Regions from separate parts of the Streptomyces sp. 840.1 genome, predicted to be linked through region 2. Evidence: riboswitches for the same ligand, from Rfam matches in the RefSeq annotation. Region 2 holds a riboswitch; the other holds the start of a gene.
What was found. Region 2 has a riboswitch for thiamine pyrophosphate ahead of thiC (phosphomethylpyrimidine synthase ThiC). Riboswitches for the same ligand answer to the same signal wherever they lie in the genome.
Positions count from the first base shown of each region.

Region 1: another riboswitch for thiamine pyrophosphate. It lies ahead of EDD93_RS00395 (thiamine ABC transporter substrate binding subunit); the one in region 2 lies ahead of thiC (phosphomethylpyrimidine synthase ThiC).

Region 1 covers NZ_RJUU01000001.1:98,718-105,756, forward strand. Annotated here, with positions in the region: gene EDD93_RS00390 (iron ABC transporter permease) at 1-710, opposite strand, end outside; gene EDD93_RS00395 (thiamine ABC transporter substrate binding subunit) at 797-1,900, opposite strand; TPP riboswitch at 1,983-2,099, opposite strand; gene rlmN (23S rRNA (adenine(2503)-C(2))-methyltransferase RlmN) at 2,141-3,247, opposite strand; gene EDD93_RS00405 (hypothetical protein) at 3,386-3,913, shown strand; gene EDD93_RS00410 (phosphatidate cytidylyltransferase) at 3,987-5,072, opposite strand; gene frr (ribosome recycling factor) at 5,072-5,629, opposite strand; gene pyrH (UMP kinase) at 5,799-6,575, opposite strand; gene tsf (translation elongation factor Ts) at 6,734-7,039, opposite strand, start outside.
Region 2 covers NZ_RJUU01000001.1:2,204,839-2,211,877, reverse strand. Annotated here, with positions in the region: gene EDD93_RS10110 (cupin domain-containing protein) at 2-319, shown strand; gene EDD93_RS10105 (DUF5326 family protein) at 457-678, shown strand; gene EDD93_RS10100 (helix-turn-helix domain-containing protein) at 938-1,708, shown strand; gene EDD93_RS10095 (SsgA family sporulation/cell division regulator) at 1,810-2,247, shown strand; gene EDD93_RS10090 (YibE/F family protein) at 2,330-3,664, opposite strand; TPP riboswitch at 3,735-3,868, shown strand; gene thiC (phosphomethylpyrimidine synthase ThiC) at 3,861-5,654, shown strand; gene EDD93_RS10080 (DUF4440 domain-containing protein) at 5,804-6,217, opposite strand; gene EDD93_RS10075 (helix-turn-helix domain-containing protein) at 6,242-6,655, shown strand; gene EDD93_RS10070 (hypothetical protein) at 6,691-7,039, opposite strand, start outside.

The DNA.
Region 1 (7,039 bases), 2.1 Mb from region 2:
GCGAACTGCACGAGCGTGAGCACCGCTGCCGTGGGCAGGGCGAGCAACTGCGCGGTCTGGCGGTAGATCTCCACCTCCAGCGTGGAGAATCCGGGGCCGCCGAGGATCTGGACGACGCCGAAGGAGGTGAAGGTGAAGAGGAAGACCATCAGCGCGGCCGCGGCCACGGCGGGAGCGAGCGCCGGAAGCGTCACCCGCCGCCAGGCGGCGAACCGTCCGGCGCCCAGGACCCGCGCCGCCTCCTCCTGCCGGGGGTCCAGCTGCGACCACAGCCCGCCGACGGTGCGCACGACGACCGCGTAGTTGAAGAAGACATGGGCCAGCAGGATCGCCCACACCGTGGTGTCGAGCCGGACGCCCCACAGGTCGTCGAGGAAACCCCCGCGCCCCAGCAACGCCAGGAACGCGGTGCCCACGACGACGGTCGGCAGCACGAACGGCACCGTGACGACCGCGCGCAGCAACTGCTTGCCCGGGAAGTCGAACCGGGCGAACACGTAGGCGCCCGGCAGGGCGATCAGCAGGGTCAGCGCGGTCGAGGCGAGCGCCTGCCAGAGCGTGAACCAGAGGACCTCGCGGATGTCCGGCCGGCTCAGCACCTCGCCGATCCGGCCGAACTGCCAGACGCCGCCGTCCTTGAGCCCGCGTCCCACGATCGCGACGACGGGGTAGGCGAAGAACACCGCGAAGAAGGCGACGGGCACGGCCATCAGACCGAGCCGCACCGCGCTCCCGCGCCGCGACCGGGTGCGCGCGGCCTTCCCGCGCGCGCCCGGTCCGCGTACGGGAGGCTTCGCTACTTCACTACGAGCGAGGACCATGACTGGACCCACTGCTCACGGTTCTTGGCGATCGTGTCGGGGGCGACGGTCGCCGGCTTGTCCGCGGTGGTCCCGAACCTGGTGAAGAGTTCCGGCACCTTCGCGCCCTTGGTGACCGGGCTGACGAACATGTTGAGCGGCATGTCCTCCTGGAACTTCTTGCTGATCAGGAAGTCCAGCAGGGCCTTGCCGCCCGCCTCGTTCTTCGCGCCGTCGAGCAGACCGGCGAACTCGATCTGCCGGAAGCACGTCGCGGTGGCGACCCCGGTCGGGGCGGTCTTGGGCTGCGGGTCCGCGTACAGCACCTCGACGGGCGGGCTGGAGGCGTAGCTGACGACGAGCGGCCGGTCGGCCTTGGCCTTCTTGCCGCCGGCCGAGCCGGAGAACGCCTCGTTGTACGCCTGCTCCCAGCCGTCGACGACCTTGACGCCGTTGTCCTTCAGCTTCTTCCAGTAGTCCTGGTAGCCGTCCTGGCCGTAGGTGGCGATGCTGCCGAGGAGGAAGCCGAGGCCGGGCGACGAGGTCGCGGCGTTCTCGGTGACGAGGAGGTTCTTGTACGCGGGCTTCGCCAGGTCGTCGAAGGACTTCGGCGGTGCGAGCTTCTTGTCCGCGAAGTACTTCTTGTCGTAGTTGACGCAGATGTCGCCGGTGTCGACCGGGGTGACCCGGTGCTTCGCGGCGTCCAGCTGGACGTCGGACGCGACCTGGCCGAGGCCCTTGGCGGCGTACGGCGTGAAGAGGCCGTTGTCGAGTGCGCGGGACAGCAGGGTGTTGTCGACGCCGAAGAACACGTCGCCGCGCGGTGAGCCCTTGGTCAGGATCTCCTGGTTGAGGGCGGCGCCGGCGTCACCGCTCTTCAGCACCTTGACCGTGTAGCCGGTCTCCCGGGTGAACTCCTTCAGCACGCCCTTGGACGCGTTGAAGGAGTCGTGGCTGACGAGCGTGACGGTCTTGGAGCCGGAGCCCTTGGTGCCGCCGGAACCGGACCCCGAGTCGTCGGAGCTCCCGCAGCCGGCGAGCGCGGTCGCGCCGATCGCCGCGGCGACGGCGGTCACCGCGAGCTTCTTGGTGGTGCTCATGTGATTCCTCCTGGGGGTGACCAGGAAGAGACGCGGCCCTGCCCGCGCCGGCGGAGAACCGGAAGCGGGCAGGGCGCAACAGCTTGAGTAAGGTCCGAACTTCCTACCCGGAATGACCCGGGCGAGGTTCAGAGGGTCTGCGGCCAACCTGTCCTCGGTGCCGCACTCTCAGCGCTGTGGCGCTCCCCTGTCGGAATATGAAGTTGAATTCACGCCCAGGCTACACGGCTGGTTCCGGCCTCAGCGCTCGGACGCCGCGAGCTGCCCGCAGGCTCCGTCGATCTCCTGGCCGCGGGTGTCCCGCACGGTCACCGGCACCCCGTGGGCGGCGATGGCCTCGACGAACGCCTTCTCGTCCTCGGGCCGCGAGGCGGTCCACTTCGAGCCCGGCGTCGGGTTCAGCGGGATCAGGTTGACGTGGACCCGCTTGCCCTTGAGGAGCCGGCCGAGCCGGTCACCGCGCCAGGCCTGGTCGTTGATGTCACGGATCAGCGCGTACTCGATGGAGATGCGGCGACCGGACTTCTCCGCGTACTCCCAGGCCGCGTCCAGCACCTCGCGCACCTTCCACCGGGTGTTCACGGGGACGAGGGTGTCGCGCAGCTCGTCGTCCGGGGCGTGCAGCGAGACGGCGAGACGGCACTTGAAGCCCTCGTCCGCGAAGCGCAGCATCGCCGGCACCAGGCCGACGGTCGAGACGGTGATCCCGCGCTGCGACAGCCCCAGCCCGTCGGGCTCGGGGTCGGTCAGCCGGCGGATGGAGCCGACCACCCGGTTGTAGTTGGCGAGCGGCTCGCCCATGCCCATGAAGACGATGTTGGAGAGCCGCGCCGGACCCCCGGGGACCTCGCCGTCGCGCAGCGCCCGCATGCCGTCCACGATCTGGTGGACGATCTCCGCGGTGGAGAGGTTGCGGTCGAGACCGGCCTGTCCGGTGGCGCAGAACGGGCAGTTCATCCCGCAGCCGGCCTGCGAGGAGATGCACATCGTGACGCGCTCGGGGTAGCGCATCAGGACGGACTCGACGAGCGTCCCGTCGTGCAGCTTCCACAGCGTCTTGCGGGTGGTGTCGTCGTCGCAGCTGATGTGGCGGACCACGGACATCAGCTCGGGGAACAGCGCCTCCGCGAGCTTGTCCCGCGACCCGGCCGGGATGTTGGTCCACTCCGACGGGTCGTGCGCGTACCGCGCGAAGTAGTGCTGCGAGAGCTGCTGGGCGCGGAAGGGCTTCTCGCCGGTCGCGGCGACGGCTTCCTTGCGCTCGGCGGGCGTGAGGTCAGCGAGGTGCCGCGGCGGCTTCTTGGCTCCGCGGGGCGCGACGAAAGTGAGTTCTCCGGGCTTAGGCATGGTTCTTCCAGTGTCGCAGACCCGCGGCGGTGCCCCCGCCCCCCGCCGACGGGGCCCGGCGGAGCAGCGCTGAGCGGGGCCGGACGGGGTATCCGGAGGAAGAGGGACGGCCCGCCGACCACGCAGGAGGTATCAGTCGTGCACACCGTGAAGCGCTGGTTCAGTCACAGCCTGCCCGCACAGGCCCTGGTGCTCTTCGTGCTGGGACTGGGCTTCGGAGCCGTGTTCCGCCGGGACGATCATCCGGCCTTATGGGCGGTCCAGAGCCTGCTCTACACCGCCGTGATCATCGGGGTCGTGGCGTACCAGCGCCGCAGGACCAGCCGGGCGACCGGCGCGCGGCCCGGCACGGTCGACGACCTCAGCCGCAGGATCCGGCACCGCGAGGTGCCCGAGGACCCGGAGGAGCGGGCGCTCATGGGGCGGCTGGTCGAGGACCAGCTCGGGAAGATGGAGCGGGGCAGCCGGTGGCTGCCCTACTGGCTGGGCCTGATGGGCCTGATCGCGGTGGGCATGCTGGTCCTCGGGGCCACCACCGGCTCACTGGCCTTCCCCGTGGTCTTCGCCGTGGGCGTGATCGCGTTCTGTTGCGGGGTCCTGTGGATGCACAAGCGGACGATGGGGCTCCTTCACCACATGCGCTCGGCCCTGCGGGACCGTGTCTGACGTCACCGGAAACGGGTGAGGGCCCACCGTCCGGAGACGGTGGGCCCTCATCCGTGGCGACGCGTACGACCGCTCAGCCGGAGCCGACGAAGATCACCATCAGCAGCCAGACCACCGGCGCGGTCGGCAGCAGGGAGTCCAGCCGGTCCATGATTCCGCCGTGTCCGGGGAGCAGCGTGCCCATGTCCTTGATCCCGAGGTCCCGCTTGATCATGGACTCGCCGAGGTCACCCAGGGTGGCGCTGGCGGCGACCGCGAGGCCGAGCAGCAGGCCCTGCCACCAGGAGCCGTCGTCGATCAGGAACTGCATGCACAGCGCGCCGGCCACCATCGCGAAGCTCACGGCACCGAAGAGGCCCTCGCGGGTCTTTCCGGGGCTGATCCGGGGGGCGAGCTTGTGCTTGCCGAACCGCCAGCCGACGGCGTACGCGCCGGTGTCGCTGACCACGGTCAGCAGCAGGAAGGTCAGCACCCGCATCGGTCCGTCGTCCGCCGTCAGGAGCATGGCGACGAAGGTGGCCAGGAACGGTACGTAGAACGCGGCGAAGACGCCGGCCGTGACGTCCTTGAGGTAGCCCTCCGGCGGTTCGGTCATCCGCCAGACGAGCACCGCGAGGGCGGTCAGCGCCATGGCGGCCCAGGCGCCCTCGGCGCCTCGCGCGTAACCGGCCACGACCATCGCCGCGCCACCGACCGCGAGGGGTACGAGCGGAGCCTTGATCCCCTTGCGCTCCTGCAGACGGGAGGTGAGCTCCCACAGGCCCACGACGACGGCGACCACGATCACCCCGACGAAGACGGCCTTGACGACGAAGAGTGAGGCGACGACGACGGCGCCGAGGCCCACGCCGACCCCTATGGCGGCTCCCAGATCACGCCCCGCGCGTTTCTTCTGCGGGGGCGGCGGCGCGGTGGACATGGGCTCCTGCGGCTTCTCGTCGCGGAACAGGGGGCCGCCGCTCAGGCGTGCGGCCCCCTGGTCCCGGTCATCACGGCTCTCAGCGTCTCTACCTGCGTCGGGAACGTCCGGCACGATGGGCATGGGCCGAGTCTGCTGGGCGTTATGCACATCGTATGCAGGACCCGCCGGAGCGGCCCACATCTCGGGAGCGGCCCCGTGGCCGGCGTCCTGCGGGACGCCCCAGGAGGAGTCGTTCATCAGACTTCGAGCAGCTCGGCTTCCTTGTGCTTCAGCAGCTCGTCCACCTGCGCGACGTACTTCGCGGTGGTGTCGTCGAGCTCCTTCTCGGCGCGGCGTACCTCGTCCTCGCCGGACTCCTTGTCCTTGACCAGCTTGTCAAGGGTCTCCTTGGCCTTGCGGCGGACCGCGCGGATCGAGATCTTGGAGTCCTCGGCCTTGGTCTTCGCGACCTTGATGTAGTCGCGACGGCGCTCTTCGGTGAGGTCGGGGAAGTTCACCCGGATGATATTGCCGTCGTTGCTCGGGTTGACGCCGAGGTCGGAGTCGCGGATGGCCTGCTCGATGTTGCGCAGCGCCGTCTTGTCGAACGGCGTCACGACGGCCATCCGGGGCTCGGGCACCGAGAACGAGGCCAGCTGGTTGATCGGGGTCAGCGCGCCGTAGTAGTCGGCGACGATCTTGTTGAACATCGCCGGGTGCGCACGGCCGGTGCGGATCGCGGCGAAGTCCTCTTTCGCGACCACGACGGCCTTCTCCATCTTCTCCTCGGCCTCGAGGAGGGTTTCTTCGATCACCACGTGCTCCTGCGTGTCTTGAGTGGGCCCGGCGTGCTCGGGCCCGGCGGGTCCTGCGTCGCGTCCTCACCTGCACGGTGTCCGACCGGCAGGCCGTTGTCCATCCTTCGGGCCCCTACCGCGGGCCCCGGGAACCCACCGGGTCTCCCCGGTCCGGCCCCCATGGTTCTCAGGCCCGGGTGCTCCGGTCGCTCACGAGCGAACCGATCTTCTCACCCTTGACGGCACGGGCGATGTTGCCCGCCGTCGTCAGCTCGAAGACGAGGATCGGCAGCTGGTTGTCACGGCAGAGCGTGATGGCGGTGGCGTCGGCGACCTTGAGGTCGCGGGCGAGCACCTCGCTGTACTCCAGCGCGTCGAACTTCACCGCTCCGGGGTTGGTCTTCGGGTCGGAGTCGTAGACCCCGTCCACACCGTTCTTGCCCATCAGCAGCGCCTCGGCGTCGATCTCCAGGGCGCGCTGGGCCGCGGTGGTGTCGGTGGAGAAGTACGGCATGCCCATACCGGCGCCGAAGATGACGACGCGGCCCTTCTCCAGGTGCCGTACGGCGCGCAGCGGGATGTACGGCTCCGCGACCTGGCCCATGGTGATGGCGGTCTGGACGCGGGAGTCGATGCCTTCCTTCTCCAGGAAGTCCTGGAGTGCCAGGCAGTTCATGACCGTGCCGAGCATGCCCATGTAGTCGGACCGGGCCCGGTCCATGCCGCGCTGCTGGAGCTCGGCGCCGCGGAAGAAGTTGCCGCCGCCGATGACGATCGCGATTTCCGCGCCGTCCCGGACGACCGCCGCGATCTCGCGTGCGATGGCGTGCACGACGTCGGGGTCGACACCGAGACCCCCGCCACCGGCGAACGCCTCTCCGGACAGCTTCAGCATGAAGCGTCCGGCCACCTTGCCGTCGTCGCGCCTGTGGTCACCTGTTGCGGCGTCCGCGCCCTTGTTCATGGAGATTCTCCTCGTGCACATACGAAGAAGGCCATTGCCGGTGGGTCCTGTGTCCCTCAGCGGCAATGGCCTCCTCGTCAGATCTGCGGTCGTACGGCGGTGTGCGGCCGTCGACTGCACCAGACCCTATCGGGGTCCACCGTTTTTCGCGGACGGACTCAGATGCCGACCTTGATGCGCGAGAAGCGCTTCAGGGTGACACCGGCCTCGTCCAGGACCTTCTGGACGGACTTCTTGTTGTCCAGCGCGTACGGCTGGCCGAGGAGGGTGGCCTCCTTGAAGAAGCCGTTGACGCGACCCTCGACGATCTTCGGGAGCGCGGCCTCGGGCTTGCCCTCGGCGCGCGTGGTCTCCTCGGCGACACGACGCTCGGTCTCGACGATCTCGGCCGGGACGTCCTCGCGGGAGAGGTACTTCGGCGCGAAGGCGGCGATGTGCTGGGCAAGGCCCTTCGCCAGGTCGGC
Region 2 (7,039 bases):
CATGAAGGCATTCAGACTGGACGAGCTGGAGGCGGAACGGGCCGCCAACGACGGCGCGTATCTGCAGTTCGTGCGTGAACGGAACATGTCTGTAGGCCTGTACGCGCTGGACGCCGGCGAGCTCGACCCGCAGCAGCCGCACAAGCAGGACGAGGTCTACCTCGTCGTCAGCGGACGCGCGTCGATCACCGTGGGCATGGAAACCACGCAGGTGGGCAGAGGAAGCGTCGTGTACGTACCTGCCGGCACGGCTCACAAGTTCCACCACATCACCGAGGACCTGCGGGTGATGGTGGTCTTCTCGCCGCCCGAGGGCTGAGGGGGCCGGGAGACGGAGCGGTCTCTCGGGGATCCCTAAGGGTTCGATCAGGGGAGTTCAAGGGATGCGAGGCCCCCGCAGATCACCGCCGCCCCTCTAGCATCGGAGCAGGAACTCACAGAGACGAGGTAGGACAGATGGCGGTGCGGGAGATATTCGCGGGAATGCCCTGGTGGGTGAAGTGGATCGCGGTGCCCGTCATCGCGATCGTCGTGTTCGGTGGTCTGATCGCCAGCGTGGTGGGCTTCGTCGTCTGGCTGCTCTTCAAGATCCTGATCGTCGTGGTCCTGGTCGGCGGGATCGTCTTCCTCGTGCGGAAGTTCATGTCGTCGTCCTCCTCCTCGCGCGGCGACTGGTAGGAGACCGGTGGTGACCGGTGGCCGCACCACCGGTAGCACGGTTAGCCCAGGTGAGCGAAGCGGAGGACGAAACAGCAACCCTTCCGGACGCTGCCGATACAGTGGAAATCCGCTGCCGCCGTCTGGGAGAGCACCGTCAGTCACCACCTGACCAGTGGTGGGCAGGGCATCCGGCCTCCGGACCCGAACCTGCGGCAGACATGTGGGGGCGGCCTCCACAGGCGGGCTGACCGCCCGTCACCATGCCTGGGGGTGACCGTTGACCACGGCATCGAGTACCGCTGTGCCGACGTTGATCGGATCGGTGCAGCGGGCGCTGAGGCTGCTGGAGGCAGTGGGCGCCCATCGCGACGGGGCGCCGGCCAAACAGCTCGCACGTGAGGCGGGGCTTCCACTGCCCACCGCCTACCACCTGCTTCGCACCCTCACCCACGAGGGATATCTCCGCCGTGAGAACGGCGTCTTCCTCTTCGGTGCCGCCGCCGAGCGGCTGGTGGGCGACGGCGCTCTGCAGAACCGGCGCAGCCGGATGGCCCAGTCCCTGGGCCGCTGGCGGGACATCGTCGGCGCCCCGGTCTACTGCGCCGTCTACCGCGACGGCGAGATCGAACTCCTCGCGGTCGCCGACACCCCGGCCGCGCCCGCGGTGGACGAATGGGCCGCCTTCCAGGAGACCGGGCACGCCCACGCGATCGGCCAGTGTCTGCTGAGCCAGCTCGACGAGAAGGCCCTCGAGGACCACCTCGACCGCCATCCGGTCCGTCCGCTGACCCGGTACTCCGTACGCGACCGTCCGGAGCTCCTTGAACGGCTGCGGTCGCTGGAGCGAATGGAACCCGTCATCGAGCGGCAGGAGTACGCCCTCGGGACGGTCTGCGCGGCCATCCCGATCGCGGCCGGCTTCACGGCAGCGGCGATGGCCATTTCGGTACCCCTGGATCAGGAAGAACGATTGCTCCCCGCAGTCGAACGACTACGTGGCGAAGTGGCCAGCCTCTTGCGTTCGTTCGTGTTCTCTATCAGTATCTGAAAAATCACTCCTTGTGATCTGCTATCGCGTGCACCACGATGGCGTCAATAGGGCCATGGGGGATCATTCCTGGCCAGATTCATCTACTGCGGGGTTGAACGATGCGCGAGTCGGTTCAAGCTGAGGTCATGATGAGCTTCCTCGTCTCCGAGGAGCTCTCATTCCGTATCCCGGTGGAGCTCCGGTACGAAGTGTGCGATCCGTACGCGATCCGGATGACCTTCCATCTCCCCGGCGATGCCCCCGTCACCTGGGCTTTTGGCCGTGAGCTGCTGCTCGATGGCCTGAACAGCCCCAGTGGCGACGGCGACGTACACATCGGGCCGACCGAGCCCGAAGGGCTGTGCGACGTCCACATCCGGCTCCAGGTGGGGGCGGATCGTGCCCTCTTCAGGGCGGGCACAGCACCTCTTGTGGCCTTTCTCGACCGGACGGACAAGCTCGTCCCGCTCGGCCAGGAGTGCACGCTGGGTGACTTCGAGGGCAATCTGGAAGAGGCATTGGGGCGAATTCTGGCCGAGGAGCAGAACGCCGGCTGACGGGGAACCGCCCTTCCGGCCCCGGGTGCCGGTCGAACACCACACCTGCCGAACGGGTGAATCACTCTCCGTGTGCACCTGTTCAGGCCTTCGCCCGTCGCCGGCGTCCTCTGCCACTCCGTACGGGTGCCGAAGCTCCGGCTTCCGCGCCGACCCCCGTACGGTCTGCGGAGACGACCAGCGCCGCGAGCGCGGTGGTCACCGGCACCGAGGCGACCAGCCCGATCGAGCCGACCAGTGTCCGAACGATCTCCTCCGCCACCAGCTCGCTGTTGGCCACCGTGCCCACGCTGCTCTGGGCGATCGAGAACAACAGCAGCAGCGGAAGCGCGGCGCCCGCATAGGCGAGCACCAGGGTGTTGACCACCGAGGCGATGTGATCCCTTCCGATTCTGATACCTGCCCGGTAAAGCTGCTTCGCACTCATGGTCGGGTCCGCCTGGTGCAGTTCCCAGACAGCCGAGGTCTGGGTGACCGTCACGTCGTCGAGCACCCCGAGGGAACCGATGATGACGCCGGCCAGAAGCAGACCGCTCATGTCGATGTGCGGATACAGGCCGTGGATGAGGCCCGTGCTGTCGTCGGTGTTCCCGCTCAGGCTCGCCCAGCCGATGAAGAGTGAGCCGAGCAGCCCGATCAGCAGCAGCGAGATCAGGGTGCCGACGACCGCGACGGAGGTGCGGGCGGTCAGCCCGTGGCAGATGTAGAGGGCGATCAGCATGATGGCGCTCGCCCCGACCACTGCCACGACCAGCGGATTCGAGCCCTGCAGAATGGCCGGAAGGATGAACAGGGTCAGCACGCCGAACGACAGGGCGAGCGCCACCAGCGCCATGACCCCGCGCAGTCTGCCCACGACGACCACCGCGACTGCGAAGATCCCGGCCAGCAGCGCCATCGGGAACTTCCGGTTCACGTCCGTCACGGAGTACTGGAGGTCGTGGGGCGCGTCGGGGGCGTACGCGACGACGACTTCCTGCCCCTCGCGGAGCTGTCGCGGTGCGCCGGGCTGGATCACCTCGATGAAGGTGCGCCCCTTGTCGTCGCCGCTTGTGACCTCGACCGTGGCCTTCTCGCAGTCCGCGGCCCCGCCGCCGGTGGCCGGGTCCTTGGCCGGCGGTGTCTCGCCGTCGACGGGCAGCTGGGCCGCGTTCACGTCCTTGCAGTCGACCTTGTCGATGTTCACCACCTTGGCCTGTTGGGTCTGCCGGTCGAAACCGACACCGGTGCGCTCGTGCGCCGGCGCACCACCGGGCCAGAGCACGACGAGACCGACGGCGACCGCGGCCGCGAACGGGATCAGCACGGCGGCGATCACCTTGCGCAGGTGCTTGGACACGGGAGCGGCGGGTCCGTGCGAGTGCGTGTGGGCGTGCTGATGGGACGGCTGCTCGGGAACGATATGGGGGGACGTCACCGGCCGATCATCGCAAGACGAGCGAGGCCCACTGTTCAGCACACCCGCGAGGGCGTTAGCGTGGTGGCACCTTTGCACACGCGGGAGCTCGGAGCACCGGGCTGAGAGGGCGCTGATCTCCGTACGTCCGTACGGGACAAGCTGCGCCGACCGCCGAACCTGTTACCGGGTAATGCCGGCGTAGGGAGTAGGTCTCATGACCACAGCGGACGCACGTATGCCTGCCTCCAATCAGAGCGACGAGGCCGGGAAGTCCATCGGCTGGCACAAGGGGTACGTCCAGGGCTCGCGCCCGGACCTCCGGGTGCCGGTCCGTCAGGTGCACCTCAGCAACGGCAAGGACGTGACGCTCTACGACACGTCGGGGCCGTACACCGATCCTGGTGTCGACACCGATGTCCGCCGCGGACTCGCCCCGTTGCGCGAGAACTGGATCATCGCCCGCGGCGACACCGAGGAGTACGCGGGCCGCGCCGCCCGTCCCGAGGACGACGGGATCAAGCACACCTCGCCGCGCGGCGGGCTGCGCAATCTGGACGCGGTCTTCCCCGGCCGCCCGCGCCAGCCGCGGCGCAGCCGGGACGGGAACCCGGTGACCCAGCTCGGGTACGCCCGACGCGGCGAGATCACCCCGGAGATGGAGTACGTGGCGATCCGGGAGAACGTCGCGCCCGAGGTGGTGCGCGAGGAGATCGCCGCAGGCCGGGCCGTGCTGCCGGCCAACGTCAACCACCCGGAGATCGAGCCGATGATCATCGGCAAGCGGTTCCTGGTGAAGGTGAACGCCAACATCGGCAACTCCGCGGTGACGTCCTCCATCGAGGAGGAGGTGGACAAGATGACCTGGGCGACCAAGTGGGGCGCCGACACGGTCATGGACCTTTCCACCGGGCGCAACATCCACACCACCCGTGAGTGGGTACTTCGCAACTCCCCCGTGCCGATCGGCACCGTGCCCCTCTACCAGGCCCTCGAGAAGGTCGACGGCAGGGCGGAGGAGCTGACTTGGGAGATCTACAAGGACACCGTGATCGAGCAGGCCGAGCAGGGCGTCGACTACATGACGGTCCACGCCGGCGTGCGCCTGCCGTACGTGCCGCTGACCGCCCGCCGCAAGACCGGCATCGTCTCCCGGGGCGGCTCGATCATGGCGGCCTGGTGCCTCGCACACCACAAGGAGTCGTTCCTGTACGAGCACTTCGAGGAGCTCTGCACGATCCTCGCCTCGTACGACGTGACGTACTCGCTGGGTGACGGGCTGCGGCCCGGATCGATCGCGGACGCCAACGACGAGGCGCAGTTCGCCGAACTGCGCACGCTCGGCGAGCTGAACACGGTCGCCAAGCGGCTCGGCGTCCAGACGATGATCGAGGGCCCCGGGCACGTCCCGATGCACAAGATCAAGGAGAACATCGACCTTCAGCAGGAGATCTGCGAGGAGGCGCCGTTCTACACGCTCGGCCCGCTGACCACCGATGTCGCACCGGCGTACGACCACATCACCTCGGGCATCGGCGCCGCGATGATCGCCTGGTGGGGGACGGCGATGCTCTGTTACGTCACGCCCAAGGAGCACCTCGGCCTGCCCAACCGGGATGACGTGAAGACCGGTGTGATCACCTACCGGATCGCGGCCCATGCGGCGGACCTCGCCAAGGGGCACCCGGGGGCGCAGGAGTGGGACGACGCGCTGTCGGACGCCCGGTTCGAGTTCCGGTGGGAGGACCAGTTCAACCTGGCGCTCGATCCGGACACGGCACGGGAGTTCCATGACGAGACGCTGCCGGCCGAGCCGGCGAAGACGGCGCACTTCTGCTCGATGTGCGGTCCGAAGTTCTGCTCCATGAAGATCAGCAGGAGCATCACCGAGCAGTTCGCTCCCGACCTGGTCGCCTCGGCCTCGGACGAGGAGATCGAGGCGGGGATGCTGGAGAAGTCCAAGGAGTTCGCGGCGAGCGGGAACCGGGTGTACCTGCCGCTGGCGGACTGACGCCCACGGTGCGCGTCCCGCGCTCCCGACCGGGTCCGGCCCGGTCGGGAGCCGGGGGGCGGTCGGGGGCGCGGCTCGGTGGCCAGGCGTGTTCGCGCCACCGGTCGGTCAGCGCGATGGGCATGCTCACGGCTGCGGTTGAGCGTGCGTCAGGCGCCGGAGCCCGGGTGGGGAGCCACGCCGAACGGGTTGTCGACGACGTATCGCCAGAAACCGTCCGCCCCGCGGCGAGCGATGTCCGTCGCCGTGCCCGCGATACGGACGTCGCTTCCGTCGACGGCGACTCCCTCGACGAGCCAGTCCACGATCAGGAGCGCGATGTCGCCCGCCTGGTACGTCCGGCGCGGCGTCACTCTGATCGGGACCCGCAGCGCGAGGAACTCGCCGTTGGCGCGCAGCCGCTGCGACCCCGTCGTCGGTTCGCCGGGGCGCGGGACGAAGACCGAGCCGGGCTCGTACATGAGGTCGAGGATCTCGGGGTCGAACGTGTTGAACGCCCGCGCGAGGGCGTGCGGATGCCCGGCGGCATCCGTGGCGAGCTGCACACTGGTGGAATGCGTCATACCTTCAGACAACAGTCCGTTGACGTGGGTCACCAAGCGGAAACCCTCGCGGGGCCGGATCGCGAACTGGCGCCGACCGAGCGGGGCCGCACCAGCCGTCCCGATCCCGGCTGCCCCGTCGAGGTGGCGCTCGCAGCGGTCTCCGGACGCTGGACGACGCTCGTCCTGCGTGAACTCATGGGCGGCCCGCTCGGCTTCACGGAGCTGCGGGAACGGCTGCCGCAGCTGTCGGCGAAGGTGCTGAGCCAGCGGCTGAGGGAGCTCCGGGACGGCGGCCTGGTGTCGGCCGAGCGGCTGCGCGGCTTTCCGGTGCGCACCCGCTACGCGCTGACGGACGGGGGACGGACGCTGCGGCCGTTGCTGATCGAGCTCTATGCCACCGGTGAGGCGCTGCTGGGGCTGAGTGCCGGCCGTGACGGCGAACCGCAGAGCTCCTGACCGTGCCTCCGGCCGGAACCCGGACGCGGAACCGGTCAGTCCATCTCGTGTTCCGGCCCGCCGAAGTCGGGGCTGGTGAAGTCCGGACTGGTGAAGGTCGGCCGGGGCGCGGCCGCCGGCCCGTCGTCCGGGCTGGAGAAGTCCGGCCTGCTGTAGCCGATCTTCGGGATGCGGTTGGCCGAGGGATAGGGCGTACGGGCGGCGGGCGCGGCGCCCGGGTCGGCCAGCGCGTCCCGCAGGAACGGCAGGATGCCCCGCTCCAGCAGCGCGTGCCGCCAGGCCTCCCGGGCCCGCGCCACGTCCTCCGGCAGTTCCTCGCCGGGGTCGTCGGCGGCCAGCGACGTGGAGCCGTTGCGCAGGGCCGTGAGGAGCAGGCCGACGGCG